Regions from separate parts of the Mitsuaria sp. BK037 genome, predicted to be linked through region 2. Evidence: predicted binding sites of a transcription regulator. Region 2 holds the regulator's gene; each other region holds the start of a gene.
What was found. Region 2 encodes LexA, which represses DNA repair genes until DNA is damaged. Its sites were predicted from a motif close to ACTGTATNNNNATACAGT; they were not measured.
Positions count from the first base shown of each region.

Region 1: ruvA (Holliday junction branch migration protein RuvA) is a predicted target of LexA. The motif match lies at 2,509-2,526, and genes of this name have one in related genera.
Region 3: FHT37_RS05500 (putative DNA modification/repair radical SAM protein) is a predicted target of LexA. The motif match lies at 1,093-1,110, and genes of this name have one in related genera.

Region 1 is NZ_JACHYS010000005.1:31,349-41,390, forward strand. Features, by position in the region: partial or broken gene FHT37_RS24710 (PhoH family protein) at 1-75, opposite strand, end outside; gene FHT37_RS25760 (ATP-binding protein) at 168-1,646, shown strand; gene FHT37_RS24720 (response regulator transcription factor) at 1,806-2,459, shown strand; gene ruvA (Holliday junction branch migration protein RuvA) at 2,570-3,139, shown strand; gene ruvB (Holliday junction branch migration DNA helicase RuvB) at 3,168-4,232, shown strand; gene FHT37_RS24735 (porin) at 4,344-5,288, opposite strand; gene FHT37_RS24740 (sterol desaturase family protein) at 5,414-6,490, opposite strand; gene FHT37_RS24745 (histidine phosphatase family protein) at 6,584-7,261, opposite strand; gene FHT37_RS24750 (DUF1840 domain-containing protein) at 7,262-7,585, opposite strand; gene FHT37_RS24755 (EAL domain-containing protein) at 7,691-9,853, opposite strand; gene FHT37_RS24760 (HD-GYP domain-containing protein) at 9,850-10,042, opposite strand, start outside.
Region 2 is NZ_JACHYS010000001.1:1,048,237-1,058,278, forward strand. Features, by position in the region: gene folC (bifunctional tetrahydrofolate synthase/dihydrofolate synthase) at 1-953, shown strand, start outside; gene FHT37_RS04580 (SPOR domain-containing protein) at 1,106-2,092, shown strand; gene FHT37_RS04585 (CvpA family protein) at 2,176-2,664, shown strand; gene purF (amidophosphoribosyltransferase) at 2,725-4,236, shown strand; gene FHT37_RS04595 (O-succinylhomoserine sulfhydrylase) at 4,236-5,480, shown strand; gene gltX (glutamate--tRNA ligase) at 5,477-6,868, shown strand; tRNA gene FHT37_RS04605 (tRNA-Ala) at 7,014-7,089, shown strand; tRNA gene FHT37_RS04610 (tRNA-Glu) at 7,132-7,207, shown strand; tRNA gene FHT37_RS04615 (tRNA-Asp) at 7,390-7,466, shown strand; tRNA gene FHT37_RS04620 (tRNA-Ala) at 7,514-7,589, shown strand; tRNA gene FHT37_RS04625 (tRNA-Glu) at 7,649-7,724, shown strand; tRNA gene FHT37_RS04630 (tRNA-Asp) at 7,827-7,903, shown strand; gene FHT37_RS04635 (helix-hairpin-helix domain-containing protein) at 7,996-8,301, opposite strand; gene lexA (transcriptional repressor LexA) at 8,319-8,996, opposite strand; gene FHT37_RS04645 (asparaginase) at 9,111-10,042, shown strand, end outside.
Region 3 is NZ_JACHYS010000001.1:1,246,364-1,256,405, reverse strand. Features, by position in the region: gene FHT37_RS05505 (LysM domain-containing protein) at 1-964, shown strand, start outside; gene FHT37_RS05500 (putative DNA modification/repair radical SAM protein) at 1,134-2,483, shown strand; gene FHT37_RS05495 (TIGR03915 family putative DNA repair protein) at 2,480-3,337, shown strand; partial or broken gene FHT37_RS05490 (acyltransferase family protein) at 3,416-4,462, shown strand; gene FHT37_RS25780 (hypothetical protein) at 4,438-4,554, opposite strand; gene FHT37_RS05485 (VOC family protein) at 4,777-5,205, shown strand; gene FHT37_RS05480 (hypothetical protein) at 5,276-6,163, opposite strand; gene FHT37_RS05475 (polysaccharide deacetylase family protein) at 6,160-7,209, opposite strand; gene FHT37_RS05470 (protein kinase domain-containing protein) at 7,385-10,042, opposite strand, start outside.

The sequences.
Region 1 (10,042 bases), on a different contig from region 2:
GTGCTCGTCCAGCGGGCCGCACAGGTGCGACAGGCGCCGGTTGTCGGCGGGGGTGAAGGCGTGGCGCAGGTTCAAGGCGGAGGAAGCTCCGTATTCAGGGGGGTTGAGGGCGGTATTGTCGCGCGTCGATGTGCCACGCGCGTGCCGCGCCTGCACAATCGCGCCCCATGCACCGGACCACAGAACAACACGGGGAGGCCGCCGGCCGTAACTCGGCCGCGGCGGCACCGGGCGCCGCGAGGCAGTTCGCCGCCGGCACCGCGGCCGCCCTGACCCTGGCGGTGCCGGTCTGCCTCGCCCAGGTGGCGGGCGCCGCGGCCGCCGGTGGCGAGGGCATCTCCACCTGGTCCTTCGCGACGCTCTGGAGCAAGCTCGCGCCGCAGCTGGCTTACGGCCTGCAGTCCGCGCTGGTGTTGATGGCCTTCGCGCTGGGCCTGCTGATCTGGCAGCGCCGCGCCCAGCGCCACATCGCCTGGCTGCTGGCGCTGATGCCGGGCTGGGTGGTCATGGTCGGCCTGTCGCCGCTGTCCTCCTGGCAGACGGCGATCGCGGTGGTCCTGGCGCCGTGGCTGCTCTGGTGCGCGGTCCATTACCTGATGCGTCGCACGCGGCGCCGCGACCGGCGCCTGCATCGCCTGCTGCTGGCGCAGGCCCTGCTCTTCCCCGCCGCCCTGCTGCTGCCGGTGCCGGCTTCGCGCGTGGCCGGCTTCGCGCTGTGGTGGCTGGGTGCCCAGTTGCTGGTGACCATGGGATGGCATCTCTGGCAGCTGTGGCAGGACATGTTCCTGCCGACGCTCGAGGAGCGCTACCCGCGCTTCGATTTCGTCCTGAGTTGCGTGCTGATCGGCTTCGGCGCGCTGGCGGTGCTGTCGGCCTGGTTCCTGCCGGGCAGCGGGCTGGCCGGCATCCTCGGCCCGCTGTCGCTGCTGGGCCTGGGCCTGCATCGCGTGCGCGAGTTCGCCCGCGCGCTGACGCAGGCCGAGCTCGCCGTGCTGCAGGGGGAACTGCGCCTGCAGGAGCGCATCGCGGAACTGGAGCGCCATTTCGACCAGGTCGCCGAGGCCAAGCTGGAGCAGGTCACCGAGCGCGAGCGCAAGCGCATCGCCGCCGACCTGCACGACGACCTCGGCGCCAAGCTGCTCACCATCGTCCACACCAGCGAGTCGGACCGCATCTCGACGCTGGCGCGCGAGGCGCTCGAGGAAATGCGGCTGTCGGTGCGCGGCCTGACCGGCAAGCCGGTCCAGCTGCTGGACGCGCTCGGCGACTGGCGCGCCGAGGTGGTGTCCCGCCTGGCCCAGGCCAACATCCTGGCGGAATGGAAATCGCCGGCCGAGGACATCGAGCACACCTTCCCCGCGCGCGCCTACGTGCAGACCACGCGCATCCTGCGCGAGTCGGTCAGCAACATCATCAAGCACAGCGGCGCGACGCACTGCGTGATCAGCTGCTCGGCCCAGGACGGCTACTTCTCGGTGGTGATCCAGGACAACGGCCAGGGCATCCCGCTCGAGCTGGAAGGTCGCCTGGACAAGGGACACGGCATGGCCAGCATGAAGGCGCGCGCCAAGCAGATGCATGGCCAGTGCCTGGTCGAGTCCGGCCCCGGCTGGGGCACGGTGATCCGGCTGACCATCCCGCTTTGAGGCGCGCTGGCTGCAAAGCCGCCCGCGGCGTGATCCATTGCCGACGACGCCACACTCCGGCGCCGATCCGGATGGTCAGCCCGCCGAGAAAGCCGTACCGTTGCAAACACCCGCCAGGCAGGCTGCCGGCGCCTCATTCCTGAGCAAGAATCCCGCGCCATGAACCACATCCTGCTGCTCGAAGACATTCCCGAAATCCGCGCCTGGCTCAAGGTCCTGGTCAAACAGGTCTTCGCCAACGCGGTGGTCACCGAATGCTCGCGGGTGCAGGACGCGCTGCAGCAGGTCAGCACGCAGCGCTTCACGCTGGCGCTGCTGGACCTGGGCCTGCCCGACGGCTCCGGCGTCGACGTGATCTCGGCGCTGCGCGAGAAGCAGCCGGAGGTCCAGTCGGTCATCGTCACCATCCACGACGACGACGAGCACCTCTTCCCCGCGCTGCAGGCCGGCGCCTTCGGCTACCTGCTCAAGGAACAGTCGCGCGAGCTGCTGGTCGAGCAGCTGCAGCGCATCAGCCAGGGCGAGCCGCCGCTGTCGCCGTCGATCGCGCGCAAGGTCATCGCCTACTTCACCTCGCAGCGCCGGCCGCAGGCGGCGCAGGTGCTGCACGAGGTCTCGCTGACCGACCGCGAAACCGAGGTGCTGCTGCGCGTGGCCAAGGGCTTCACGCTGCCGGAGATCGGCGTGCAGCTGGGCCTGTCGCGCCACACGATCGCGGACTACGTCAAGCAGATCTATCGCAAGCTCAACGTGAGCTCGCGCGCCGAGGCGGCTCTCGAAGCGCAGCGCCTGGGCCTGTTCGGCCGCAACTGAGCGCCGCGCCGGCCGCGCGCCGGGCGGGGTTCGCCGGCCTCGGGAAAATACTGGACAAACATCCAGCGAAACGCCCGCCGGGCGCCGCCGAACGCGGATAATCCGCGCCCATGATCGGCAAGCTCACCGGCGTCATCGCGGAAAAGTCGCCCCCGCAGGTTCTCATCGACGTGCAAGGCGTCGGCTACGAAGTCGACGTGCCGATGAGCACCTTCTTCAACCTGCCGAACCTGGGCGAGCGCGCGACGCTGTTGACCCACCTCAGCATCCGCGAGGACGCCCATGTGCTGTTCGGCTTCCTCACCGCCGAGGAACGCGCCACCTTCCGCCTGCTGATCAAGATCAGCGGCGTGGGACCGAAGATGGCGCTGTCGCTGCTGTCGGGCATGTCGGTCGGCGACCTGGCGCAGGCGGTGTCACGCCAGGAGGCCGGACGGCTGGTCAAGGTGCCGGGCATCGGCAAGAAGACCGCCGAGCGGCTGCTGCTGGAACTCAAGGGCAAGCTCAGCCCCGACCTGTCGCAACCGGTGGCGATCGCGAACGACGCGCAGGCGGACATCCTGCAGGCGCTGGTGGCCCTGGGCTACAGCGAAAAGGAAGCCGGCGCCGCGCTCAAGACGCTGCCGGCGGACGTCGGCGTCAGCGACGGCATCAAGCTGGCGATGAAGCACCTGTCATGATCGGCCCCCAGCCGCCCTGCCCCTCGCCATGAGCATCCAGACCGACGACTTCACCCCCGCGCCGCAGCAGGCCCGCCTGATCAGCGCCCATCCCGCCTCGCCCAACGAGGACGCGATCGAGCGTGCGCTGCGGCCCAAGCTGCTCGATGAATACGTCGGCCAGGCCAAGGCGCGGGAGCAACTGGAGATCTTCATCGGCGCCGCCAAGAAGCGGCGCGAGGCGCTCGACCATGTGCTGCTGTTCGGCCCCCCCGGCCTGGGCAAGACCACGCTGAGCCACATCGTCGCCGCGGAGCTGGGCGTGAACCTGCGCCAGACCAGCGGGCCGGTGCTGGAGAAACCCAAGGACCTGGCGGCCATCCTGACCAACCTCGAGCGCAACGACGTGCTCTTCATCGACGAGATCCACCGGCTGTCGCCGGTCGTCGAGGAAATCCTGTACCCGGCGCTGGAGGACTACCAGATCGACATCATGATCGGCGAGGGCCCGGCGGCCCGCTCGATCAAGCTGGACCTGCAGCCCTTCACGCTGGTCGGGGCCACGACGCGCGCCGGCATGCTGACCAACCCGCTGCGCGATCGCTTCGGCATCGTGGCGCGGCTGGAGTTCTACACCGCCGACGAGCTGCAGCGCATCGTGACGCGCTCGGCCTCGCTGCTCGGCGCGGCGATCGAGCCGGCCGGGGCGCTGGAGGTGGCGCGGCGCTCGCGGGGCACGCCGCGGATCGCCAACCGGCTGCTGCGCCGCGTGCGCGACTACGCCGAGGTCAAGGCCGACGGCACCATCACACGCACGATCGCGGAGAAGGCGCTGGCGATGCTGGATGTCGATCCGCTGGGATTCGACCTGATGGACCGCAAGCTGCTGGAGGCGGTGGTGCATCGCTTCGACGGCGGGCCGGTGGGTCTGGACAACGTCGCCGCCGCGATCGGCGAGGAGCCCGGCACCATCGAGGACGTCATCGAGCCCTATCTGATCCAGCAGGGCTTCCTGCAGCGCACGCCGCGGGGACGGATCGCGACGCTGGCGGCCTATCGCCACCTCGGCGTGGCGCCGCCCAAGCAGGCGGGGCAGCTGTTCGACCTCGAGTAATCGAATCAGGGGACCGGGCAAGGCACGCGGCGGCGAGCGCCGCGCCACCGAACGACGGCACCAATGAAAAAGGCGCTCCGAAGAGCGCCTTTGTCGTTCCTGATCCGGGGATCAGAAGTTGTGGCGAATGCCCAGAGCGAACGAGTTCAGGTCGTCGGCCTTGTTCGCGGTGGTGGCGTCCACGGCGGTGTAGAAGGCGTAGAGCTTGGTGCGCTTGCTCAGGTTGTAGTTGTAGGCCAGCGTGTACTGCTTGCCGCCGTTGCGGCCGCTGTTGAACGAGGAGCCACCGGCCTTGGTGCCACCGACGTTCAGGTGGAATTCCGACTGGCCCATCGTGTACATCACGGCGGCGCGGCCGATCCAGCGCTTGTCCTTGCCCAGCGAACGCGAGTCGTCTTCACGCTGCGCGTAGCCGCCGAAGGTGAAGGCACCCAGTTCGTACAGGCCGCGGATGGCCCACTGGTTGGCGTCGCCCTGCTTGCTGTAGCCAGCGCCCAGGTGCAGCGGGCCCTGGTCGTAGTTCAGCGCCACGTCGTAGCCGCGCGGATCGACGCCTTCACCGGCGTGCAGCGCGAACTCGGCGTTGAAGCCGCTGACGTTCGGGGTGAAGTAGCCGACCTTGTTGGTCTGCGTGAAGCCGGCGCCCGAGTACAGCTTGTCTTCCGACGTGCCGGTGTCGTGGTTGTGCATCGACACGTAGTCGGCGGTGGCGTAGTAGGAGCCCGGGGTCCAGCGGCCCAGACGGACGGCGCCAAAGTCACCGGACAGCTGCACGCTGGCTTCACGGTTCCAGAACGCCGAGTTGGTCTGGCGGCCGTCGTCCGAGTTCAGGCCGTGCTCCAGGGCGAAGCTGGCCTTCAGGCCGCCACCCAGGTCTTCCGTACCCTTGAAGCCCAGACGGGAGTTGTTGTTGATCACCGAGGCAACGCGGTCGCGGTTGCCGGTCTTGATGCTTTCCACCGAGGTGTTGATGCGGCCCCAGAGCGTGACGGAGCTTTGCGCGAACACCGGTGCGGAGAGAGCCGCGATGGCCGCAGCGATTGCAATCTTCTTCATATCCACCTTCATCAGTTGGAGGTTTCAGCCGGTCTGGCTCAATGGCGGTACTGCAAGGTGTGCGGAGTATAGAAGTGCGTTGCACGCACCCATAACACTCGACGCGAAATTGCAACAGTTCCCCGTTAGGGGTGGGATCCAGGCGGCAAAGGTGTAAGCAGACGGGCCGTCAGCACCTGTCCGGCGAGCAGTCCGACCAGCACGGCAAGCTGCCCTGCGGCCCCGAGCCTGTGGGCGTTCCAGAGGAACAGCGCCACCGCGCCGAGCATCAACAGGAACATCGCCGCGGCCGCCCACGCGCGCGAGGGCGCGACCGCCGGGTCGAAGAGCGCCCGCGCCCGGGGGTCGTAGCCGGGCGCTATGCGAGCACCGAGGCCGGGCTCCCAATGCGCCGGCTCCCACCAGAGCCGCAGCTTGTCCCGCCAGCGCAGCGTGCGTCGCATCTTGCCGATCAGCCGGGCGTAGACCTGGACGTTCGCCGTCCAGGGATTCCAGCTCCGCAGCGCGTCACGGGTGCCGTAGACGCAGGGCTCGTGGTCCAGTTCCTCCTGGAAGCTGCCGAACAAGCGGTCCCAGATCACCAGGATTCCGCCGTAGTTGCGATCGAGATAGGGGTCGTTGACGGCGTGATGCACGCGGTGGTTCGACGGGGAGCAGGACCAGCGGTCGAACCAGCCCAACTTGCCGATCTGCTGGGTGTGCACCCAGAACTGGTAGAGCAGGTCGACCAGGGCGACCACGGCGTAGACCAGCGGTGGGAAACCCAGGATCGCCATCGGCATGTAGAAGATCCATCCGACCAGCCAGCCGCTGCCGGTCTGGCGCAGCGCGGTGGACAGGTTGTAGTCCTCGCTCTGGTGATGCACCGCATGGGCCGCCCACAGCAGCGCCGTGGTGTGGCCGAGCCGGTGATGCCAGTAATAGAGGAAGTCGTAGAACAGCAGTCCCAGCAGCCAGACCCACCAGGCCCCCGCGTCCAGCTTCGCCAGCGCGGCATGCTCGAAGACCCAGGTGTAGATGCCCAGCGTGAAGAGCTTGGTCAGCACGCCCACGACCTGGCTGAGCATGCCCAGTGCGATGCTGCTGATCGCGTCGTTGAGCCGGTAGGTGTTGCGGCCGCGGCGCAGGCCGATCCAGTACTCCAGCCCGATCAGGGCGAAGAACACCGGCGTGGCCAGCACGATGATCTGTGCGTCGGTCATGTGTCTCCTCGATGAGCGCTCGATGCGGCGCTTCTGTCGATGTCGCGGCCACGGTCCGACGCCTGAGGCGTCCGGTCGCCGCGGTCCGCAGGCTCAGGCCTTGGCCGTCTGCGGCGCGGTGGGCATGAATCCGGGCACGCCGGGATCGTCCAGCGCCAGGCCGTGCAGGTGATGGTCGTCGTTCCAGCCCACCAGGCTGAAGCCTTGCGGTGAATGCAGCAGCCGGTTGATGCTGGCATTGCCCAGGACCCAGCTGCGCGGCGCCTGCAGGTCGATGCGGGTCGCGGCGCGATAGAGGCAGTCCAGGACGCCGCCGTGCGCGACGATGGCGATCGTCTGCCCGGCGTGCGCCGCGGCCAGCTCGGACACCACGGCGATGCAGCGCGCATAGAGCGCGGTCAGGCTCTCGCCGCCGGACGGCTCGAAGTCCGGATCGCGGCGGCGCCAACGCAGCGCGTCCTCGGGGAACGCGGCCTCGACCTCGGTCCAGAGCTTGCCTTCATGGACGCCGAACGCCCGCTCGCGCAGGCGCTTATCGTGGCGGACCTCCAACCCATGCGGCGCCGCGACATGCCGGGCGGTCACCGCGGCCCGGGCGAGGTCGCTGGCGTAGACCGCGTCGATCGCGTGCTCGGCAAGCGCGGCGCCGAGCCGCTCGGCCTGGCGCATCCCCATCGCGTTCAACGGCAGGTCGAGGTGGCCTTGCAGCCGGCCTTCGCGGTTCCACGCGGTCTCGCCGTGCCGGATCGCCAGGATCTGGGTCGATTCCACTCAGACGCCCCAGACCACATCGGCATTGGCGGATTGCGCGGCGCGCAGCAGCTCCAGCAGCGGCCACAGCCGCTGACGCAGCATCACCTCCGGCTTGGGCGGCGCCTTGCGGCCCTCGGCCTGCGCCTCCTGCGCGGCGCGGTCCAGCGCCTGCTGTTCCTCGGCGATGGCCGCCTCGCCGCGCGCGATCAGCGCCGGCAGGTCCCCGGCCTGGAAGATGCCCTGCGCCGCGGGCTCGCGTCCCAGCGCCTTCAGCGCCTGATCGCCATGGGCCGCCAGCATGATGACGTCGGCGCCCGCCTTCGACTTGAACTTGTACAGCACGCTTGTCTCCCGGCCGTCGACGGCGGCCACCGGCGCATTGTGCCGTCGTCGTTGGAACGCCAGTGGAGAGGTCTCCCGATCCGCGCCCGCGCGCGGCCGTCCGCGTCAGGCGCCGCGCAGCAGGTGCACCGACGCGCGCGCCGGACGCAGCACCGCGGTCTGCGCGCGCGCCGCCTGCCCGGCCTGGGCCTGCGCGGCGATCTGGGCATGGCGCTCTTCGAAGGCCCGCGTCTCCAGCGCCGGCGCGCACAGGAAGCCCTGGTACTCGTGGCATCCGCAGCGGGCGAGGAAGTCGCGCTGCGCCTCGGTCTCCACGCCCTCGGCGATGACCTGCAGGTTCAGCGCGCGGCCCATCTGCACGATGGCGTTGACGATGCCGGCGTCGCTGGCGTCGCCCGGCAGGCCCTTGACGAAGCTGCGGTCGATCTTGAGCCGCTGGATCGGGAAGCGCTTCAGGTAGCCGAGGCTGGAATAACCGGTGCCGAAGTCGTCGATCGCCATCAGCACGCCGAGCTCCGACAGCGCCTGCATGCGATGCAGCGCCTCGTCCGCGTCGCGCAGCAGCACGGATTCGGTCAGTTCCAGTTCCAGCAGCGACGGCGGCAGGTCATAGGCGCGCAGCGCCTGGGCGACCTGCTCGACGAACTGCGTCTGCTGGAACTGCAGCGCCGACACGTTGACCGCCACCGGCACGCGCAGGCCTTTCTCCAGCCATGCCGCCGCCTGCGCCACCGCCTGCTGCAGCACCCATTGGCCGATCGCGACGATGAAGCCGCTCTCCTCGGCGACCGGGATGAACTCGGACGGCGGCACGTCGCCGCGCAGCGGGTCGCGCCAGCGGATCAGCGCCTCGGCGCCGATCAGCTCGCCGGTCTCGAGCGACACCTGCGGCTGGAAGTGCAGCCGGAACTCGTGTTCCTGCAGCGCCTGGCGCATCGCGTGGTCCAGCCGCATGCGCGACAGCAGGTCCACGTCCTTGCGCGGCTGGTGGAAGCGGAACGCGCTGCGGCCGCTTTCCTTGACCCAGTGCATCGCGCGTTCGGCGCTGGCGAGCAGTTCCTCGGCGCTGGCGCCGTCGCCCGGGAACAGCGCGATGCCGGTGCTGCAGGTGACGGTGAAGCTCAGGGTGTCGAAGCAGAAGGGGCGCGACATCGCCTCCTGAACGCGACGCGCCGCGTGCTCCGCGCCGCGGGCATCGGCCTGATGGATCAGCAGCGCGAACTCGTCGCCGTCCAGGCGGGCGACCGTGTCGACCTCGCGCAGCGACTCCTTCAGACGCAGCGCGACTTCCTTGAGCACGCGGTCGCCATAGGCATGGCCCAGCGTGTCGTTGATCTGCTTGAAGCGGTCCAGGTCGACGTTGAGCAGCGCGAACGGGCTCGTCTCGCGCCGCGCCATGGCCTGCGCGTAGTCGACGCGCTCCATCAGCGCGCGCCGGTTGGGCAGGCCGGTGAGCATGTCGTTGTGGGACAGCTCCTCGATGCGCTGGTGCGCCGCGAGCTTCTCGCTCAGGTCGCGGAACGAGTAGACGCGGCCGATCGGCCGACCGCGGCTCCACTGCGGCAGCGACACGCGCTCCAGCACGCGGCCGTCGATCAGCTTGAGGTTGTCGCTGGTGTGCAGCAGCGGCGATTCCTGGATCGCGCCCAGGCGCATCGCGTAGGCGGCGCCGTCGACGACGCTGCGACGCATCCAGGCCTGCACGGCCTCGTCGTTGCGGTCGTTGAGCAGGTCTTCGGGAATGCCCCACAGCGACGCCAGCCGCTGGTTGAAGCTGCGGATGCGTCCCGCCAGGTCGGTCACCAGGATGCCGTCGGCGGTGGATTCCAGCGTCGCGCGCAGTTCGGCGAGCAGCGTCTCCCGCTCCTCGTCGTGTTGGCGCTGCTGGGTCTGGTCGCGCATGGCGACCAGCCACAGCCCGTCGCCCTGCGGCTGCGCCACGTGGCTGATGCGACGCGAGACCCACAGCATGCGTCCATCGGCGTGACGCATCATCGTGTCGGTGTGCAGGCTCTCGCGGCGACCGACGGCGGCGTCCATCCAGAACAGCGCATCCTCCGGCGTCGAGGCCAGCGACTCGACGCTCGCGCCGACCAGATCCTTCGATGCCATGCCCAGCAGCTGCTGCGACGCCGCATTCACCGCGACCACGCAATGGGTGCGCGCATCGACGAGCCACACCGCTTCCTGCAGGCCGTCGATCAACGGCAGGAAAGCGGTGTTGAACGCGGCGGGCGCTGCGACCGGTGATCGGGCGGGGAAGTTCACGCGGCCATCTCCCCGGGCGGCATGGGCTGCGGGCCGGCCGACTCGAAGAAATAGGCGATGCGGCTGCGCGGGCTGAGGTAGTCCAGCGATGCCCGCGGCAGTTGCTGCGGCTTGACGCTGCGGCGGATGCCGAGGTCGGGCAGTTCTTCCAGGTTCAGGACCAGGGCCTCCTCGCGCGGCACCTTGGCG
Region 2 (10,042 bases):
TGCACCGCCTGGCCTCGGAGCCGCTGGACCTGGTGATCCTGGAGGTCGGCCTGGGCGGCCGGCTGGACGCGGTCAACGTGATCGACGCCGATTGCAGCGTCATCACCAGCATCGACCTGGACCACACCGAGTACCTCGGCCCGGACCGCGAGTCGGTCGGGCGCGAGAAGGCGCACATCATGCGGCCGGGCAAGCCGGCGATCGTCTCCGACCCGATGCCGCCGGCCTCGGTCGCGGCGCATGCCGAGGCCGTCGGCGCGGACCTGCGCCAGCTCGGACGCGATTTCAGCTACTCGGGCGACCGCCAGCAGTGGCAGTGGGCCGGCCGCGCGCGGCGCTACAGCGGCATGTCCTATCCGGCGCTGCGCGGCGTCAACCAGTTGCTGAACGCCTCGGGCGTGCTGGCGGTGTTCGAGGCGCTGTACGAGCGCCTGCCGATCTCCGCCCAGGCCGTGCGGGCCGGCCTCGCGCTGGTGGAGCTGCCGGGGCGCTTCCAGGTGATTCCGGGCTCCCCGATGCTGGTGCTGGACGTGGCGCACAACCCGCACGCGGTGGCGGCGCTGGCGCAGAACCTGGACCAGATGGGCTTCTATCCGCGAACGCGCGCGGTGTTCGGCGCGATGGCCGACAAGGACCTGGCCAACATCCTGGCCCGGATCTCGCCGCTGATCGATCACTGGCACTTCTGCGACCTGCCGATCGCCCGTGCGGCGAGCGCCCAGGCGCTCCAGCAGCGCTTCGACGAGGCCCGCGCCGCCGGCGCGCTGCAGACGCCGAAGGAAGTGGGCAGTTCTCTGCATCCGGACCCCGCGTCGGCGCTGGCCGCCGCGGCGGCCGAGGCGGACCCCGCTGATAGAATTTTGGTCTTTGGTTCGTTCTTCACCGTGGGCGGCATCCTCAAGCACGGCATCCCGAGATTGGGCGGCGGCGTCCAGCCGGAAGCTGGGCCCTGAGAGACCGCCCATGCCGCGCCAACCGCGCGTTGAACGCTTCGCAACGCTGCATTCGAATCTGTCGCGATTGAAGTCGGCGGCCCTGTCCGCAGATGCGCCAGGACCGCTTTCCGCTCCGGGGCGGCGCGGCACCAACCAGGTCTTCCGAGTACATGGGATTTCTTTCCTTCCTGAAGCGCGGCGAAGCGAATGAGGCCGGCGATCGCGGTGCCGAGCGGGGGCGCTCCGGCGACGGCGGCCGTGGCCGTGCCCGCGGTGGCGCCGAGGCGGTGGACGACGTCCAGCAACTGCGCCTGCGGGCCCGGCGGCGCCTGATCGGCGCGGCGGTGCTGGTGGGGGTGGCGGTGATCGTGTTCCCGCTGCTGTTCGAGACCCAGCCCCGTCCCATCCCGGTGGACCTGCCGATCGACATCCCGCGCAAGGACGGCGCCGCGCCGCTGAACATCCCGGCGCCGACCGCCCAGACCTCGCGTCCCCCGGCCGCCGATGGCGATGCCGGTCGCGGCATCATCACCGAGTCCGCCGAGCAGGCCGCCGCCGACCGCGCGGTGCCGCCGCCCCAGACCGCGACGCCGGAGCAGCAGGTCGCCCAGGCGATGCCGCCGACGCGCATGGCGACGCAGCCCGACGAGCGCGCCACGATGGCCGAACCGGCGCGCCCGGCGCGCGTCGAGCCCAAGCCGGAGTCCAGACCGGACACCCGGGCCGAGTCCAAGCCTGAAAGCAGCAAGCCCGAAAGCAGCAAGCCGGAGCGCAAGCCCGAGCCGAAACCCGAAGCCAAGCCGGAGCGCAAAGCGGAAGCCAAGCCAGAATCGAAGCCCGACACCCGGTCGGCCGACGCCGCCCGCGCTCAGGCCTTGCTGGAAGGCCGGTCCGCGGCGGACCGCAAGCCCGATGCCGCCGCCGGTGGCGCTCGCTTCATCGTCCAGGTCGGTGCCTACGCCGACGGCAAGGCCGCGCAGGACGTGCGCGCCAAGGTCGAGCGGCTCGGGCTGAAGACCTACACGCAGGCGGTCGAGACTGCCGACGGCAAGCGCATCCGGGTGCGGGTGGGGCCGTTCAATTCGCGGGACGAGGCGGACAAGGTCGCGGCGAAGGTGCGCGGCGGTGGTCTCTCCTCGGCCGTGCTGACGCTCTGACGGGCCGGCACGGAGACCAGGACGATGCCCGGCCATGAACGCTTCGCGCCCCGATCGCCAGTTGTCCGTCGCGGAGTACCGCGATGAACTGGGTCGACATCGCGCTGCTGAGCCTGCTGGCGATCTCGGTGCTGCTGGGCGCCTGGCGCGGCCTGGTGTTCGAGCTGATGACGATCGCGGGCTGGGGTGTGGCCTACCTGGCCTCGCCCTTCGTCGCCCCGTTCATCGAGCGCTTCATCCCGCCGGAGAAGGTCGGCCCGGCGCTGATCCATGCGCTGGGACTGGTGCTGGGCTTCATCCTCGTCCTGCTGGTGTGGGGCCTGGGCGCGAAGCTGGTCCGGGCGCTGATCCACGCGACGCCGCTGGGCGTGATCGACCGGCTCGGCGGCGCGGCCTTCGGCGTGCTGCGCGCGGTGCTGCTGGCGCTGCTGGCCACCGTCATCGTCGGCATGACACCGGCGGTGCGCTCGCAGGCCTGGACCGAATCGCAGGCCGCGCCTTGGCTGCAGGCGGCGCTGACGCAGCTGCGGCCGCTGTTGCCGGCGGCGCTGCACGACTACATTCCGGCCTGAGCGTCACGAGCGCCCGGGTCTTCGCTTTCCTCCCGTTTCCAGAGCATTGAAGGACCTCCCATGTGCGGCATCGTCGGTGTGATTTCCAAGGCGCCGGTCAACCAGCTGATCTATGACGCGCTGCTGCTGCTGCAGCACCGCGGCCAGGACGCGGCCGGCATCGTCACGATGCAGGGCCACAAGTGCTTCATGCACAAGGCGCGCGGCATGGTGCGCGATGTCTTCCGCACTCGCAACATGCGCGCGCTGCCCGGCAACGTGGGCCTGGGCCAGGTCCGCTACCCGACCGCCGGCAATGCCTACTCCGAGGAAGAGGCCCAGCCGTTCTACGTCAACGCCCCCTACGGCATCGTGCTGGTCCACAACGGCAACCTGACCAACGCGCATGCGCTGAAGGACGAGCTGTTCGAGGTCGATCGCCGCCACATCAACACCGAGAGCGACACCGAGGTGCTGATCAACGTGCTGGCGCATGAGCTGGAGATGGCCGGCCGCGACCTGCCGCTGACGCCGGCACAGATCTTCAAGGCCGTGGGCACGGTGCACAAGCGCATCAAGGGCTCCTACGGCGTGATCGCGCTGATCGCCGGTCATGGCCTGCTCGCCTTCCGCGATCCCTACGGCATCCGGCCGTTGTGCTTCGGCCAGTCGGGCGACGGCGAGGTGATGGTGGCCAGCGAGAGCGTCGCGCTCGAGGGCACCGGTCACACGCTGACGCGCGACCTTGCGCCCGGCGAGGCCCTGTTCATCGACACCAGCGGCACCATTCACACGCAGCAGTGCGCCGAGCACCCGACGCTGAACCCCTGCATGTTCGAGTTCGTCTACCTGGCGCGCCCGGACTCGGTGATGGACGGCATCTCGGTCTACCAGGCGCGCCTGAACATGGGCGAGACGCTGGCCCAGCGCCTGATCTCGACGATCCCGCCCAGCGAGATCGACGTCGTCATCCCGATCCCGGAATCGAGCCGCCCGTCGGCGATGCAGCTCGCGCACCGCATCGGCAAGCCGTACCGCGAGGGCTTCGTCAAGAACCGCTACGTCGGCCGGACCTTCATCATGCCGGGCCAGTCCACGCGCAAGAAGTCGGTGCGCCAGAAGCTCAACGCGATCGGCCTGGAGTTCAACGGCCGCAACGTGCTGCTGGTCGACGATTCCATCGTGCGCGGCACCACCTCCAAGGAGATCGTCCAGATGGCCCGCGAGGCCGGCGCCAACAAGGTCTACCTGGCCTCGGCCGCGCCACCGGTGCGCTTCCCCAACGTCTACGGCATCGACATGCCGACCAAGGAGGAGCTGATCGCCCATGGCCGCTCGATCGAGGAGATCCGCCAGTTCATCGGCGCCGATGCGCTGATCTACCAGGACGTCGACGCGATGAAACGCGTCGTCGCCCAACTGCGTCCGGGTCTGAACGGCTTCGAGGCCTCCTGCTTTGACGGCCAGTACATCACCGGCGACGTGTCGGCCGAGGACTTCGCGACGCTGCAGGCGCAGCGCAAGTCGCAGCCCGAGGAGGAGGACCTGCCGGCGCGCAGCCGCCTCGCGCTGCAGAGCGGCGGAGACCAATGATGGCCAACGAAAAGCAAGGGGGCATCCCGCGCGTGGACCTGCCGGCCGACGCGCGCCTGGACACGCTCGCGGTCCGCGAGGGCCTGCCGCCGTCGCCCTGGGGCGAGAACTCCGAGGCGCTGTACCTGACCAGCTCCTTCGTGCATCCGGACGCGGCCACCGCCGCGCGCCGCTTCGCCAACGAGGAGGAGGCCTTCGTCTACAGCCGCTTCTCCAACCCGACGGTGATGATGATGGAGCGCCGGCTCGCGGCGCTGGAGGGCACCGAGGCCTGCATCGCGACGTCCTCGGGCATGTCCGCGATCATGCTGCTCGTGATGGGCCTGCTGAAGGCCGGCGATCACGTCGTGTGCTCGCGCTCGGTCTTCGGCTCGACGATCAAGCTGCTGCAGGGCGAGTTCGGCAAGTTCGGCGTCCAGACGACCTTCGTCTCCCAGACCGACCTGGCGGAATGGAAGAACGCGCTGCAGCCCAATACCAGGCTGCTGTTCGCCGAGACCCCGACCAATCCGCTGACCGAGGTCTGCGATGTCGCCGCGCTGGCGGACATCGCGCACGGCCACGGTGCGCTGCTCGCGGTCGACAACTGCTTCGCATCCCCCGCGCTGCAGCAGCCGGCGAAGATGGGCGCGGACTTCATCATCCACTCCGGCACCAAGTACCTCGATGGCCAGGGCCGCGTGATCGCCGGCGCGATCTGCGCGTCGTCGAAACATGTGGACGAGGTGTTCACGCCGGTGATGCGTTCGGTGGGCATGTCGCTGTCGCCGTTCAACGCCTGGGTCGTGCTCAAGGGCATGGAGACGCTGTCGGTGCGCATGAAGGCGCAGACCGCCAGCGCCGCGCGGCTGGCCGAATGGCTGGAGGCCCATCCCGGCGTCGAGCGCGTCTATTACCCGGGCCTGAAGTCGCACCCGCAGCATGAGCTCGCGATGCGCCAGCAAGGCGGGCAGGGCGGGGCGGTGGTGTCCTTCATCGTCAAGGGCGGCGCCCGGGCGGCCGAGGACGGTGGTCGCGCCGCCGCCTTCCACGTGATCGACCAGACACGCATCTGCTCCATCACCGCCAACCTGGGCGACACCAAGACCACCATCACCCATCCGGCCAGCACCTCGCACGGCCGGCTCACCGAGCCGCAACGCCAGGCGGCCGGCATCACGCAGGGGCTGATCCGCGTCGCGGTGGGCCTCGAAGACATCGAAGACATCAAGGCCGACCTGGCCCGTGGTTTGAACTCGCTATGACCTCTCCCATCCGCACCCGCATCGCGCCGTCGCCGACGGGCTTCCTGCACCTGGGCACGGCCCGCACCGCGCTCTTCTCGTGGGCCTATGCGCGTCACCATGGCGGCGAATTCGTGCTGCGCATCGAGGACACCGATGTCGCGCGGTCGACGCAGGATTCGGTCGACCAGATCCTGGCGTCGATGAAGTGGCTGGGGCTCGACTACGACGAGGGCCCGGTCTACCAGATGCAGCGCCTGGAGCGCTACCACGCGGTGATCGAGCAGATGATCGCCGCGGGCACCGCCTATCGCTGTTACTGCTCGCCCGAAGAGCTGGCCGCGATGAAGGCCGGCCAGGAAGCGCGCGGCGAGAAGCGCCGCTACGACGGCACCTGGCGCCCGGAGCCAGGCAAGACGCTGCCGGTGATCCCGGCCGGCGTGTCGCCGGTGGTCCGATTCAAGAATCCGATCGACGGCGATGTCAGCTGGGACGACCTGGTCAAGGGCACCATCACGATCAACAACCGCGAGATCGACGACCTGATCCTGTTGCGTCCGGACGGCGTGCCGACCTACAACTTCGCGGTGGTGGTCGACGATTGGGACATGAAGATCACCCATGTCTTCCGCGGCGACGAGCACATCAACAACACGCCCTGGCAGATCAACCTGTTCAATGCGCTGGGCGCACCTTTGCCGGCCTTCGGGCACATCCCGGTGATCCTGGGCGACGACGGGCTGAAGCTGTCCAAGCGCCGCGGCGCAGTCAGCGTGACCGCCTACGAGGACAACGGTTATCTGCCCGAGGCGATGCTGAACTACCTGTCGCGCCTGGGCTGGAGCCACGGCGACGACGAGCTGTTCTCGCGCGAGCAGCTGGTGTCGTGGTTCGACGGCAGCCACATTTCCAAGAGCCCCGCGCAGTGGGACCCGGCCAAGCTGGAATGGGTCAATGCGCATTACATCAAGCTGGCCGATGACGCCCGTCTGGCGGAACTGGTGAGCGCTCAACTGGCCAAGCGCGGCCTGAGCGCGCCGCAGCGGCTGGAGGCGATGTGCGGCCTGTTCAAGGACCGTTGCAGCACGACGGTCGCGTTGGCCGACTGGCTGGCGATGTATGTGTCGCCGGTGACGCCCAGCGAGGCCGACCGCGCGCAGCACCTGACCGATGCGGTCAAGCCGGCGGTGCTCGCGTTCGCCGACAAGCTCGAGGCGCTGGCCAGTTGGGACAAGGCTTCCATCAGCGCCGCCATCAAGGAAACGATCGCGGCGCACGGCCTGAAGATGCCGCAACTGGCCATCCCGGTGCGCGTGCTGGCCTGTGGCCGCGCGCAGACGCCGTCGGTCGATGCGGTGCTGGAACTCTTCGACAAAGAAATTTTGTTGAACCGCTTGCGTTCCGTTTAAAACTCGTTCTATACTCTCGTTCTCGCTTGAACAGCGCGTTGTTCGAAACGAACTTCGAAGCAGCAGACGGCGAATCAAAACGGGGAGCGCGAGCTCCCCGATGAGATTCAAAAACAGCTGAAACGAATCGGTTCGAATCCCCAAAGGGGGTATAGCTCAGCTGGGAGAGCGCTTGCATGGCATGCAAGAGGTCAGCGGTTCGATCCCGCTTACCTCCACCAAACTTCGGTTTGCGTGGCGCGCGGTTCAAGGAAGAAGGTTCAGTCCCCTTCGTCTAGAGGCCTAGGACACCACCCTTTCACGGTGATTACAGGGGTTCGAATCCCCTAGGGGACGCCAAGTTTTCGAGCTTGGTTACTGACTGAGATTGAACGTGAAAATCGAAAATTCTTCGGAACTCGATTTAAGCGTTGTCAAAATCAGGTATAGTAACGAAATCGACGCAGAGAAGCGATCAAGTCATTGATCGAATCAAAGCGAGACCAGTTTGATGCGAAGAAATCGAAAGATTCTGAGTATCTGGAGTGGTAGTTCAGTTGGTTAGAATACCGGCCTGTCACGCCGGGGGTCGCGGGTTCGAGCCCCGTCCACTCCGCCAACACAGTTGAGGCTCGGGCAGCGTACCGATTCGATGCGTCAGCATTCGGGGGTATAGCTCAGCTGGGAGAGCGCTTGCATGGCATGCAAGAGGTCAGCGGTTCGATCCCGCTTACCTCCACCAGATTCCTTGGGAGTCTGGGTTGCCGGTACGCACTGACCGAGTCACAGCAAGAAGGTTCAGTCCCCTTCGTCTAGAGGCCTAGGACACCACCCTTTCACGGTGATTACAGGGGTTCGAATCCCCTAGGGGACGCCAAGTTTGACAAGGCTTGGCTGCATCGCGGTTCTGAATGGATCCGTTGGCTTGCAGCGAAACTTGTTCGCGAATGATATCGACGCGCTCAACAGCGTCGAATCTGGAGTGGTAGTTCAGTTGGTTAGAATACCGGCCTGTCACGCCGGGGGTCGCGGGTTCGAGCCCCGTCCACTCCGCCAATATTGAAACCCTGTCGATACAAATCGGCAGGGTTTTTTCTTTACCCGTTCCGGTCTCATTCTGGTTAAGGCGGGTCACGCCCACGGAATATTCAGAGGTCCGGATACTCGCGCTTGCGCTGGGCGGTATAACTCCACCAATCTCTGGGCGAGGCACCGTTCATGAAATCGACGGCCGCCATATAGGTATCCAGAACGCAGGGATCGTGGCGCTTGCCGGTCAGTTTGCAAATCCGCTGATAGAGCGCAAATGCATCGGCGCCGATGAGATCCGCGGGCTGCCGAATCCCCATCGATTCAAAATCCCGAACCATCGCAGGACCGATGTTGGGAATTTGCCGCAGCGTGAGGCATTCAGCGGCCGAAGCCGCTTTCGTGTGCGTCTTTCGCGCAGCCATGCGGCACTCGTACCCGCTCAGTGAAACCCGCCGGAGCGGATCAATCCCACCGCCAGGCCTTCGATGGCGAACTGCTCATCCGGCGTAACCTCGATCGGGGCGAAATCGGCGTTCTCCGGGAGAAGTCGGATGCCATCCGGATGGCGTTGGAAGCGCTTCACGGTGACCTCGTCACCCAGGCGCGCGACGACGACTTGGCCGTTGCGCGCTTCGCTGGTCTTCTTCACGGCGAGCAGGTCGCCGTCCATGATGCCGATGTCCTTCATGCTCATGCCTTTCACGCGCAGCAGGAAGTCCGGCGCCTTCGAGAACATCGAGGGGTCGACGCTATAGTGCTGCTCCACATGTTCCTCGGCGAGGATGGGCGCGCCGGCAGCGACGCGGCCGACCAGCGGCAGCGTCAGCTGCGCCAGGCTGGCCAGCGGCAGGGCGAACTGGCTGTGCTCCCGGGCGCGGTTGACCTGGCGCAGCGCGGTCGACGGCAGGCGGATGCCGCGCGCGGTGCCCCCCACCAGTTCGATGACGCCTTTGCGGGCGAGCGCTTGCAGGTGTTCCTCGGCGGCGTTCGCGGACTTGAAGCCGAGTTGCTGCGCGATCTCGGCGCGCGTGGGCGGCGAGCCGGTGCTCTCGATGCTGTCGCGGACCAGATCGAAGATCTGTTGTTGGCGGGCGGTGAGTTTGGGCGGTGTATCCACGAGCACAGGCCTTTATTCCATGGAGGACTGGTTGGAATGCAAAACGGCTTCGAGGGTTCGAAAGCCGCCTGAGAATCCATCCAGCATCTGGATTTTTATACAGGAGACGACAAATTGCAAAGCGCGCCCCAGACCCTCGTGATCATCGGCACCGGCGGGACGATCGCCGGCGCCTCCGGCAGCGTCACGGACAACGTCGGCTACAAGGCGGGTTCGCTGTCGGTGGAATCGCTGGTGAAGGCAGTCCCGGCGCTGGCGGCGAAGTCGCTGGAGGCTGAACAGCTGGCGCAGCTCGACAGCAAGGACATGGATCACGCCACCTGGGCGCGGTTGGCGAAGCGGGTGCGGGAGCACCTGGACCGGCCCGAGGTCCGCGGCGTGGTGATCACGCACGGCACCGACACGCTGGAAGAGACCGCCTACCTGCTGCAGCGCGTGCTGGCGCCGGAAAAGCCGGTCGTGCTGACCGCCGCGATGCGGCCGGCGACCGCCATCCAGGCGGATGGTCCGCAGAACCTGCTGGACGCCGTCGCCGTTGCCGAGAGCGAAGGCGTGCGAGGCGTCATTGCCGTCGTGGCGGGCCAGGTCTGGTCCGGGCTCGAACTGCGCAAGACGCACAGCTACCGGCTCGACGCCTTCGAGGCAGGGCCTGACGCCGGGCCGCTGGCCGTGGTGGAGGAGGGCGTCGTGCGGCGCTTCCGCGACTGGCCGGCGGGCGAGGCGCTCGGCGCGGCGCTGTTGCCGGAGGACGCGACCCAGTGGCCCTGGGTGGAGGTGCTCGCCAGCCATGCGGGCGCCGATGCGCGGTCGCTCGAGGCCTGGCGGGCGGCCGGTCTCCAGGGGCTGGTGCTGGCGTGCACGGGCAACGGCACGGTGAATCAGGCGCTCGAGGCGCCGCTGCGCGCGCTCAAGGAGGCCGGCGTGCCGGTGTGGCGGACGACGCGGTGCGCGCAGGGACGCATCGTGGGCGCCAGCGATGAGCCCGCCGCCGCGCTGTCGCCGTGGGCGGCGCGCGTCGAGTTGATGCTCAGCCTGCTGCAACGCTG
Region 3 (10,042 bases), 200 kb from region 2:
GATTGCCGCCGCGCTGCGAGGTGGTGCGCCATCCGCCCTGTCGGCCGTCTCGGTGCTGCTGCTGAGCCTGGCCCTGGCGGCCTGCCAGACGCCCGCGCCCGCGCCGCCGCCGCCCGAACCGGTGGTGACGGCGCCGCCTCCGCCGCCCCCGCCGCCGGAGCCGGTCCCGCCGACGCCCGCCGAGCAGGCCCTGGCGCAGAAGACCGCGATGCAGTCGATCGAACTGCTGGAAGCCGGCCAGGAAGACCAGGCCCGCGCCGAGCTGCAGCGCGCGCTGCAGCTGGATCCCGGCAACAAGCTGGCCAACAGCCTCATGAAGCAGATCACCGCCGACCCGGTGGCGCTGCTGGGTCGCGAGTCCTTCGCGTACACGGTGCAGTCCAGCGACACCCTGTCGCGGATCGCCGGCCGCTTCATGGGCGACATCTACGCCTTCTACATCCTGGCCCGCTACAACGACATCCGCGTGCCGCGCCAGGTCGCCGGCGGCCAGGTGCTGCGCATCCCCGGCAAGCCGCCGGCGGGTCCGCTGTATCCGCGCCCCTCGGCGCGCCCCGATCCGAAGGCCACCGCGCCGGCGGCGCCGCCCGCGACCGTGGCCGCCGCTCCGGCGCCCGCCGCCCCGCCCGCGCCGCCGCCGGTGGCCGAACTGTCGCCCGGCGAGAAGGCCATGCGTGCCGGTGATGCGCACGAGCGCGCCGGCCGCATGGACAAGGCGCTGGAGGAGTTCCGCCGCGCCGAGGCCGCCGATCATCCCGGCGCCGCCGCCCGCATCGAGGCGCTGCGCAAGAAGCAGATCGCCCGGGCGACGCTGAATGCGCGCACCGCCTTCGCCAAGCAGGACCTGGCCGGCGCGATCCGCGGCTGGGACACGGTGCTGCAGCTCGACCCGGACAACGAGCTGGCCAAGCTGGAACGCCAGAAGGCCGTCACGCTGAAGGCCAAGGCCGACCAGCTGAAGTGACACCGCGCCGCTGCGACGGCGTCGGACACCCCAAGGAAGAGGCGCCGCGTGCGCCTCTTTTGCATGGGCGCTCGCCGGCGGAATCCCCTCGCAGGCGGCCGGTGATGCGAGAGCTGGATGACTCAATTACTGTATATTCATACAGTTTTTTGTCATTCCCGCGCGCCCCATGGACCTCGACCGCAAGCTCGCCATCCTGGCCGACGCCGCCAAGTACGACGCCTCCTGCGCATCCAGCGGCACCGACCGGCGCGATTCCGTCGGCGGCGCCGGCATCGGCTCGACGGAAGGCATGGGCATCTGCCACAGCTACGCGCCCGACGGCCGCTGCATCTCGCTGCTCAAGATCCTGCTGACCAACCATTGCCAGTACGACTGCCTGTACTGCGTCAACCGGTCGTCGAGCAACGTGGCGCGGGCGCGCTTCAGCGTCGAGGAGGTCGTGCGGCTGACGCTGGACTTCTACCGCCGCAACACCATCGAGGGCCTGTTCCTCAGCAGCGGGATCATCAAGAGCCCCGACCACACCATGGAGCAGGTGGTGCGGGTGGCGCAGACGCTGCGCGAGGTGCATGACTTCCGCGGCTACATCCACCTCAAGACCATCCCGGATGCCAGCGACGAGCTGCTGCGCCGGGCCGGCCGGTATGCCGACCGGCTCAGCATCAACGTCGAGATGCCCACCGAGGCTGGCCTGAAGCAGCTCGCGCCCGAGAAGGACACGAGCGCGATCCACCGCTCGATGGGCCGGCTGAGGCTGCACATCGACGAGGCCCGCGAGGCGCGGGCGTCAGCGGGCGGATCGACCGGCGGGTCCACGGTCGGGTCGACCGGCGAGGCGCCGATCCGCGTGATTCCGGGCGCCGCGCCGCGCCCCGCGCGGCCGCCGCGCTTCGCCCCGGCGGGCCAGAGCACGCAGATGATCGTCGGCGCCGACGACAGCGACGACCGCAGCATCCTGCGCAGCAGCGCCGCGCTCTACGGGCGCTTTCGCATGCGGCGCGTCTATTACTCGGCGTTCAGCCCCATTCCCGATGCCGCGCGGGCCCTGCCGCTGAAGGCGCCGCCGCTGGTGCGCGAGCACCGCCTCTACCAGGCCGACTGGCTGATGCGCTTCTACGGCTTCGACCACGAGGAGATCGTCGACGACGGCACCGGGCTGCTGCGGCTGGACGTCGATCCCAAGCACGCCTGGGCGCTCGCCCATCCGGAGCGCTTCCCGGTCGACCTCAACCAGGCGCCGCGAGAGCTGCTGCTGCGGGTGCCCGGCCTGGGCGTCGGGTCAGTCGACCGGCTGATCGCCGCCCGTCGACTGCGCCGGGTGCGGGCCGAGGACCTGCGCCACATGAAGCTGCCGCTGCGCCGGGTGTTGCCTTTCGTCATCGTCGACGGTCATCGTCCTGGCGCGGCACCGCCAGCCCCGACTCGCGCCAGTGGGGCAGCGGACGCGGGCACGGGCACGGGCGTGGTCGGGGGCGTTGTCGCGGGCGCTCCCACGCAGCTGGGGCTGTTCGGATGATCCGCGTGCGGCTCGACGGGCCGGTCGACTTCGACGGCTTTCGGCACGCTGCCCGGCGCCTGGTGCTGGACGGCGTAGCGCCGGAGACCGTGGAGTGGACCACCGGCGAGGACGGCGGCGACCTCTGGTCGACTGCGGAGGACGTCGATGCGACCGATGCGAGCGATGCGAGCGAGCGCGTCGCGAGCGCCGCGTTCACGGTGCCGGCCTCGTTCCTGTCGCTGTGCCGGTCCGCCCTGCTGCATCGCGAGCCGCGCCGCTTCGAGCTCCTGCATCGCCTGCTGTCGCGCCTGAGGACCGATGCCGCGCGCTGGCACGACCGTTTCGACGAGGACCGCCGCCACGCGGAGCGCCTCGCCCGCGAGGTGCGGCACGAGATCCACAAGACCCATGCCTTCGTGCGCTTCGTCCCGGTCGAGGACACCGACGGCGAACGCCTGGTCGCCTGGTTCGAGCCCGAGCACCATGTGCTCGAGGCCGCCTCGCCCTTCTTCGCGCGGCGCTTCGCCAACCTGCGCTGGACCATCCTGTCGCCGCGCGTCTCGATGCACTGGGACGGCGTCCGGCTGTGCGCTGGCCCGGGGGCTCGGCGGGAGACGGCGCCGCCGCCGGACGCTGGCGCGGCGCTGTGGCTGACCTACTACCGCAGCATCTTCAATCCGGCGCGCCTGAAGCTGGCCATGATGACCCGCGAGATGCCGCGCCGTTACTGGGCCAACCTGCCGGAGGCCGCGCTGATCGAGCCGCTGGTCGCGCAGGCTGACGACCGCGTGCGCGACATGCTGGACGCCGGCCCGACTGAGCCCCGGCGCATCCGTCCGATCGCGCTGCCACCGCGTGGCTCGACGACGTAACGCCCGTCACTCCGATGAGCGGCCGCGCCGACGCCAGGCGCCGCTAACATCCGCGCCGCCATCCTTCTCGGCGGCCTGATGCCGCTGCTCCGCATGACCGACACCACGCCGCGCAACTTCGCCATCGACTGCCTGCGTGGCGTGGCCATCCTGCTGGTGGTGGTCCACCACCTGGCCCTGCCCTTCCGCCTGCCGCTGGCGCCCAGCCTGGCCGGTGCCTGGCTGCCCAAGCGCCTGATCGACGCGATCAGCTTCAACGGCTACGAGGCGGTGTTCATCTTCTTCGTGATCTCGGGCTTCCTGATCACGACCCGCCTGCTGGCGCGCGATGGCGACCTGCGGCGGGTCGACCTGCGCGCCTTCTACCGCGCCCGCGCCACGCGCATCCTGCCGCTGCTGCTGGTGATGCTGGCGTTGCTGTCGACCCTGGCGCTGCTGGGCGTGCCTGGTTTCGCACCGGGCGAGCGGCAGTCGCTGGCCGGCCTGCTGGGCTCGGCGCTGAGCTTCACCTTCAACTGGTATGAAGGCCGCACCGGCTGGGCGCCGGCGGCCTGGGACGTGCTGTGGTCGCTGTCGATCGAGGAGGTCTTCTACGTCGGCTTCCCGCTGCTGTGCCTGGCGCTGCCCCGGCCGCTGCTGGTGGCGGTGCTGGTGGCGCTGGCGCTCGCCCTGGTGCCGCTGAGGGCGCTGGTCCCGCCGAGCGACGAGGTCTGGTGGGAAAAGGCCTACCTGCCCGGCATGTCGGCGATCGCCTGGGGCGTGCTGGCGGCGCTGCTCGCGCGGCGCTGGCGGCCGGGCGCGCGCGAGGCCCGCCTGCTGGCGGTGCTCGGCGGCGTCGGGCTGCTGCTGGTGATCGGCTGGGGCGAGCTCGTCCACCGCCATCTCTTCAAGGGCGGCATGTACGTCCTGTGCGTCGGCACCGCCGCGCTGCTGGTCGCCGCGGTCGCTCACCCGCCGGCGCCACGCCGTGGCGGACGCTGGCTCGCCCGTCTGGGCGAGCTCAGCTACGAGCTCTACCTGAGCCACATGCTGGTCGTGCTCGCCACGGTGGCGCTGTATCGCGCCGTGATGGGCGCATCGCAGGCCTGGACCTTCGCGGTCTACGCGCCGGCGGTGGTGGCCTGCGTGCTGCTGGCGGGGGTGCTGGAGAAGACCGTGTCCGCTCCGCTGCTCCGCCGCTGGCGCAGCAGCAGGAACAGCCCGCCGAGCGTCAGCATCGCCCAGGTCGCCGGCTCCGGTGCCGGAACCGCCGACGGCGCGGCGGACCGGGCGTGATCTGAGCCGGACGCCGAGGACCCTGGCAGGCGCATCGTCCTTGTCCCGCACTCCGGGGGCGCGGCGGGCCGTCGACGGAAAAACGAATGACGCCGGCGCGCCGGGCGGATAAGAACGCCGTTTGCCCTGACCGGCGTCATGCCGACCCACTTCAAGGAGCCTCCATGGAAGTCCAGCAACTGCACCGCGGACGCCTGATCGACCACCTGCAGCTCGTCGTGCGCGACCTGGCCGCGAGCCGCCGCTTCTACGAGGCGGTCCTGCCGCCGCTGGGCGTGCCCATCGGTGGATCGGGCGACGACTATTTCTGGGCCGACGAGCTGTTCGTGTCGACCGCGAGCAGCGATGCAGCGCAGGGCCAGCTGACCGGGCGGCATCACCTGGCCTTCCAGGCCCGGGACCGCGCGGCGGTCGATGCCTTCCACAAGACCGCGCTGGCCAACGGCGGCACCGACAACGGCGCGCCCGGCGAGCGCCCCTATCACCCGGGCTACTACGCGGCCTTCGTGCTGGACCCGGACGGCAACAACATCGAGGCCGTGTTCCACGGCGAGGCGCAGCGCAGCGCGCCCTCGGTCACGGTGACGTTCTAGGCGTCGGGGCGCGGGCGACCATCTGCGGCGGCCTTCGGCGGCGGCCGTCGGCCAACGCCGATGCCCGCGACTAGCGCTTGTCGACCTTGTTCTTCGCCGCCGCGGCCGGGCCCGCCGCGGCGGGAGCCTTGGCGGCCGACTCGTCGATGAGCTGGCGCATCAGCGCGGTCGCGCGCGCGTTCTTCGGATCGACGCGCAGGCACTTCTGCAGCAGCATCACCGCGCCGGACTTGTCGATGGTCGAGATCTTCTCGGCCTTGCGCACGTAGAGGTCGGCCAGCAGCCGCTTGGCCGAGGGATCGTTGCGGTCCTGCGGCGCGCGGCGCTCGAGCAGCCGGATCGGCTCGTCGAGCTCGCCCTGCGCGGCCAGCATCGCGATGTGCTCGAGTTCGTTGCGGTCCGGCCCGGCCGACGCCGCGGCCGGGGCCGCGTCCTTGCCCGACGCACCCGCCGCCTGCGCCTTGGCGGCCGGCTTGGCCGCCACCGGCGGGCTCGCCTTGCGCAGCGTCAGCCGCGTCGGCTTGCCCAGGTAGCTCTTCTGGTTGCGTTCCTTCTCCAGGCCACGCAGCGCGTCGGCGGCGGCCTCGTTGTCCGGCTGCAGCGCCAGCACGCCCAGGTAGGCCGTGCTCGCGCCGTCCAGGTCGCCGCGCTTCTGCGCCGCCCGGGCCTTCTCGAGCCGCTCGCTCACGCCGCTGTCGATCAGTTGCCGCGTCGCGGCCAGGCTGTCGCGGTAGCCGGCGTTGTCGGGCCGCAGGACGGTCAGCGCTTCCCAGGTCCAGGCGGCCTCGGCCAGCTGGCCGTCCTTCACCTGCTCCTGCGCGCGCGACACCTGCGCCTGCTCGAAGGCCGTGGGGGGCGAGCCGGCCACGCCTTCACCGCCGCGCAGCGCGCCGCTCGGGCCGCTGCTGCAGGCCGCCAGCGCGGCGGCGGCCAGGAGGACTGCGAGCGCGGCCCTCATGGCGTCTGTCCAATGCGGCGGCTGGTCTGCAGCCGGGCCTTGAAGGCCTCGAGGTCGTGGTCGCCGAAGATCATCGTGCGGCGCAGCATCAGCGGCTGCGCGTAGAAGGCGTTGCCGCCCGGGTTGACGGTCACCGCCAGCGTGTACTTCTGACGCGTCAGCGTCTCCAGCACCAGTTCGTTGGCGTCACCGTAGGGATAGGCGTAATGGCGCACCTGGTCCTTGGTGTTGAGCTTCTGCTCGATCAGGTCGCGCGGGCCGGCGGTCTCGCTGTCGAGGTTGCGCTTGTAGCGCTCGTCGTTCTCGCCGGCGGTGCGCTCGATCAGGTTGCGGTGCGACTTCGAATGGGCCTGGATGTCCATCAGCCCCGAGGCCTGCATCTCCGCCAGCTGCGGCCAGCTGACCGCGTCGCCGCCGGCGCCGACGAAATCGGTGTAGACGAACATCGTCGCAGGCAGGCCCAGCTTGCGCAGCACCGGGTAGGCGAACTTGTAGACCGACTCGTAGCCGTCGTCGAAGGTGACGACGACCGCCTTGGGCGGCAGCGGCTCCTTGCCCTCGAGGTAGCCGGTCAGCTGCGAGAGCTTGACGACGCGGTAGTCGTTCTTCGCCAGCCATTCCATCTGGGCGGCGAAGCTGGCCGGGGAGACGGCCATCTTGCCGCCGGTCGTGCCCAGGCGGTGGTAGCAGAGGATGGGGACGGTCTGGAAGCTGCCAGCGCGCACGCCCACCGGGTTCATCGGCTTGAGCGGGACGATCAGCGGCTGGCCGGGATCGGCCTTGGTGACGCCGGCGTTGGCCTCGCTGATCTGCCAGTCGCGGTCCTCGCTGCCCAGCAGCCGGGCGGCGATGCCGCGCAGGGATTCGCCGGCGACGGGGACGTAGATCAACAGCCGGTCATTGCGGGCGATGACCTCGCCGTGAGCGGCGGCCGCGGCGGGCGGCGGGGTCGGCGCGGGCTCGTTCAGCGGCGGCGTGCCGGTGGGGGTCGTGACGCAGGCGGTCAGGGCCAGCGCGGCGAGGACAGCGGCGATGGCGGAGTGCATCGGCCGTCGGCCCTCACCCCTGCCCTCTCCCGCCAGCGGGAGAGGGGGAAAGAGAGAGGGAAAGAGGGAGGCCAAGCGAAACGCGGACGGTCCGGCCCCCTCTCCCGCTGGCGGGAGAGGGTTGGGGTGAGGGCCATTCATCGGGGGGAATCCTTTCACGCTCATCGGGCGACGCTCAAGGCTGCTTCGGCGCATCGGCAGCGTCCGTCCCGGCAGGCACCGGCGGCGCGGGCTGGGTCTGTTCGTCGGACGGCGCGGCGGCCTGGCCGTTCACGGACACGGCGGCCTGCGCGGCCGCTGCCGCGGCGGGCGTCTCGGCCGCCGGCGCGATCCCGGCGCCACGCAGCCCGGAGCGCCGGCCGATCGTCGTCGGCGCCTCCGCCTTGGCGGCGGACGCCGCCAGCGCCTGCTTGTCCTGCAGCGCCTGCGCCATGCGGTCGAAGGCGGCGTAGAGCAGCCCGAACTCGTCCTTGCGCTGCTCGCGGATGCGGAAGTCGACGCGGCCGCGACCGATCTCGTCCAGCGCCTCCACGACCAGCTTGATCGGCCGCGAGAACCAGTTGGCGACGAAGAACATCGCGATCGCCACCGCCAGCACCGTCGTCACCGCCAGCACCGCCATCAGCGTGCGCGACAGCCGCGCGACGCTCTCCAGCGGGCGCTCCGGCAGGCCCAGCGCGACGCGACCCACGGTCTTGTCCTGGAAGGTGATCGGCGAGTCGAAGCCCAGCACCGCCGCCCCGCCCGCGGCGTGATACCGCGTGCGCTTGACGCCGCCCTGCTCGCCCAGCAGCTCGCCGGGCGGCGCCTGGTAGGGCTTGCCGACCGCGTCGGGCTGGCTGGACGCGGCCACCACGCCGGCGCGATCGATCACGGTGACGCTCTCGAAGTCGCGCGTCTTCATGATCTCCTGCAGCGACACGTCCACCGACACCCAGTCCTCGCCCAGCGCGGCGGTGGCGTTCTGCGCCGCGATGAAGCGCGACAGCGCCGTGCCGTAGTCGGCCACCTGCTGCATCAGCGCGGCGTTCTGGCGCTGGCTGATGATGGAGCCGCTGACCGCCATCACGATGGCGACGATGCCGGCCATCATCGCGGCCCACTTCACCCGCAGCGGGATCAGCTTGGAGCGGTTCTTGTTGCGCGCTTCCTCGTCGATCTCGTTGAGCACCTTGACCAGCGCGTCAGCCAGCTCGGCGCCGGTCTGGAAGCGGTTGTCGGGCGCCTTGGCCAGGCAGCGGTCGACGACGCGGCGCAGCGACGCGGGAATCTCCGGCCGCAGCTTGTTCAGCGGGGTCGGGTCGTCCTTGGCGATCTTGAGCGCCAGGTTGACCACGCTGTCGCCGGTGAACGGGCGCACGCCGGTGAGCATCTGGTACAGCACGATGCCGACCGAGAACAGGTCCGAGCGGCCGTCGATCTTCTCGCCGTTCATCTGCTCGGGCGCCATGTACTGCGGCGTGCCCAGCACGTCGCCGACGCGGGTGCGCTGCTCCCCCTTCGTCGACTCCATGTGGGCGATGCCGAAGTCCATCACCTTGATGTCCAGCGTGCCGCGCACGCGGGCGATGTTGCCCGGCTTGATGTCGCGGTGGACGATGCCGCGCTTGTGCGCGTAGTCCAGCGCGCGGGCCAGCTGGATGGCCATCACCACGGTGTCGCGGATGGCCAGCGGCTGGCCGGGCTCGAGCAGGTCGGCCAGCGGCTCGCCGTCGAGCAGCTCCATCGCCATGTAGGGACGGCCGTCGACCTCGCCCACGTCGTGCACGGTGACGATGTTGGGATGCGACAGGCCGCCCGAGGCGCGCGCCTCGCGCAGGAAGCGGGCGCGGTACTCGTCGTCCTCGCACAGCGAGGCATGCAGGAACTTGATGGCCACATCGCGGCCGATGCCCGGGTCGTGGGCCTTGAACACGCTGGCCATGCCGCCTCGGCCGATGCGGTCCAGCACCTGGAAGCGGCCGACCTGGCGCACCGGCGCGTCGGCGCTGGCCTTGGCGGCGGCCAGCGCGCCGCCGGGCAGCGTGCCGGTGGACGGTCGCCCGATCGGCGTGGGTTCGGGCGGCAGCGCGCGCATGGCGGCCACCGCCGCGACGGCGTCCGGATCGAGCACGGTCTCGGCGAACTCGGACGCGTGGAACTCGGAATCGCCCGCCTCCTGCGCGGGCGGGACGGCGGGCGCGGCGGGCGTGGCCACCGGCGGCGCGGCGGGCGCCTTGGCGGCCGGGGCTCCGACGGCCGCCAGGCTGGCCGCCGGCGCGATCACCGTCTCGTTGCCGGTCGCGGCGATGGCTTCGACGGGCTTGGGCGCGGGGGTGGGCGCCACGGTGGGCGCCGGCTTGGCCACGGGAGGCAGCGCCCCGGCGGGCACGATGACGGTTTCGTTGTCGTTCACGGAAATGGTGGCGGCTGGGGTGGCCGGGGCGGCGGGAGGATCGATCGGAGCGGCGGCGGGCGCGCTGGCAAGGGGCGCCGCGGGGGCGGTCGCCACGGGGGACGGGCTGGGCGCCACCGTGGGCGCTGGAGTGGGCGCCGGCGTGGACGAGGAGGCGGCGGGCTCGGCCGACTCGCGCGGCATCAGCAGCGCCGCGGGCGCGATCACGGTGTGGTCGGTGTCGACGGGGATGTCCGCGGGCTTGCGGCCGGCGCGCATCGAGAAGGTGTCGGGGAAGGTCGGGTCGATGAAGCTGACGTCGCGCTCGTGCTGGACGGTCTCGGGACCGTCGTCATGGTGGGGCGGCTCGGCGGTGGGCGCGACGCGGTTGGCGGCGGTGTCCGGCGGCATGCGCTCCAGCGGCGCGGCACCGGCCGGCAGCGGTGCCGGCACGATGCG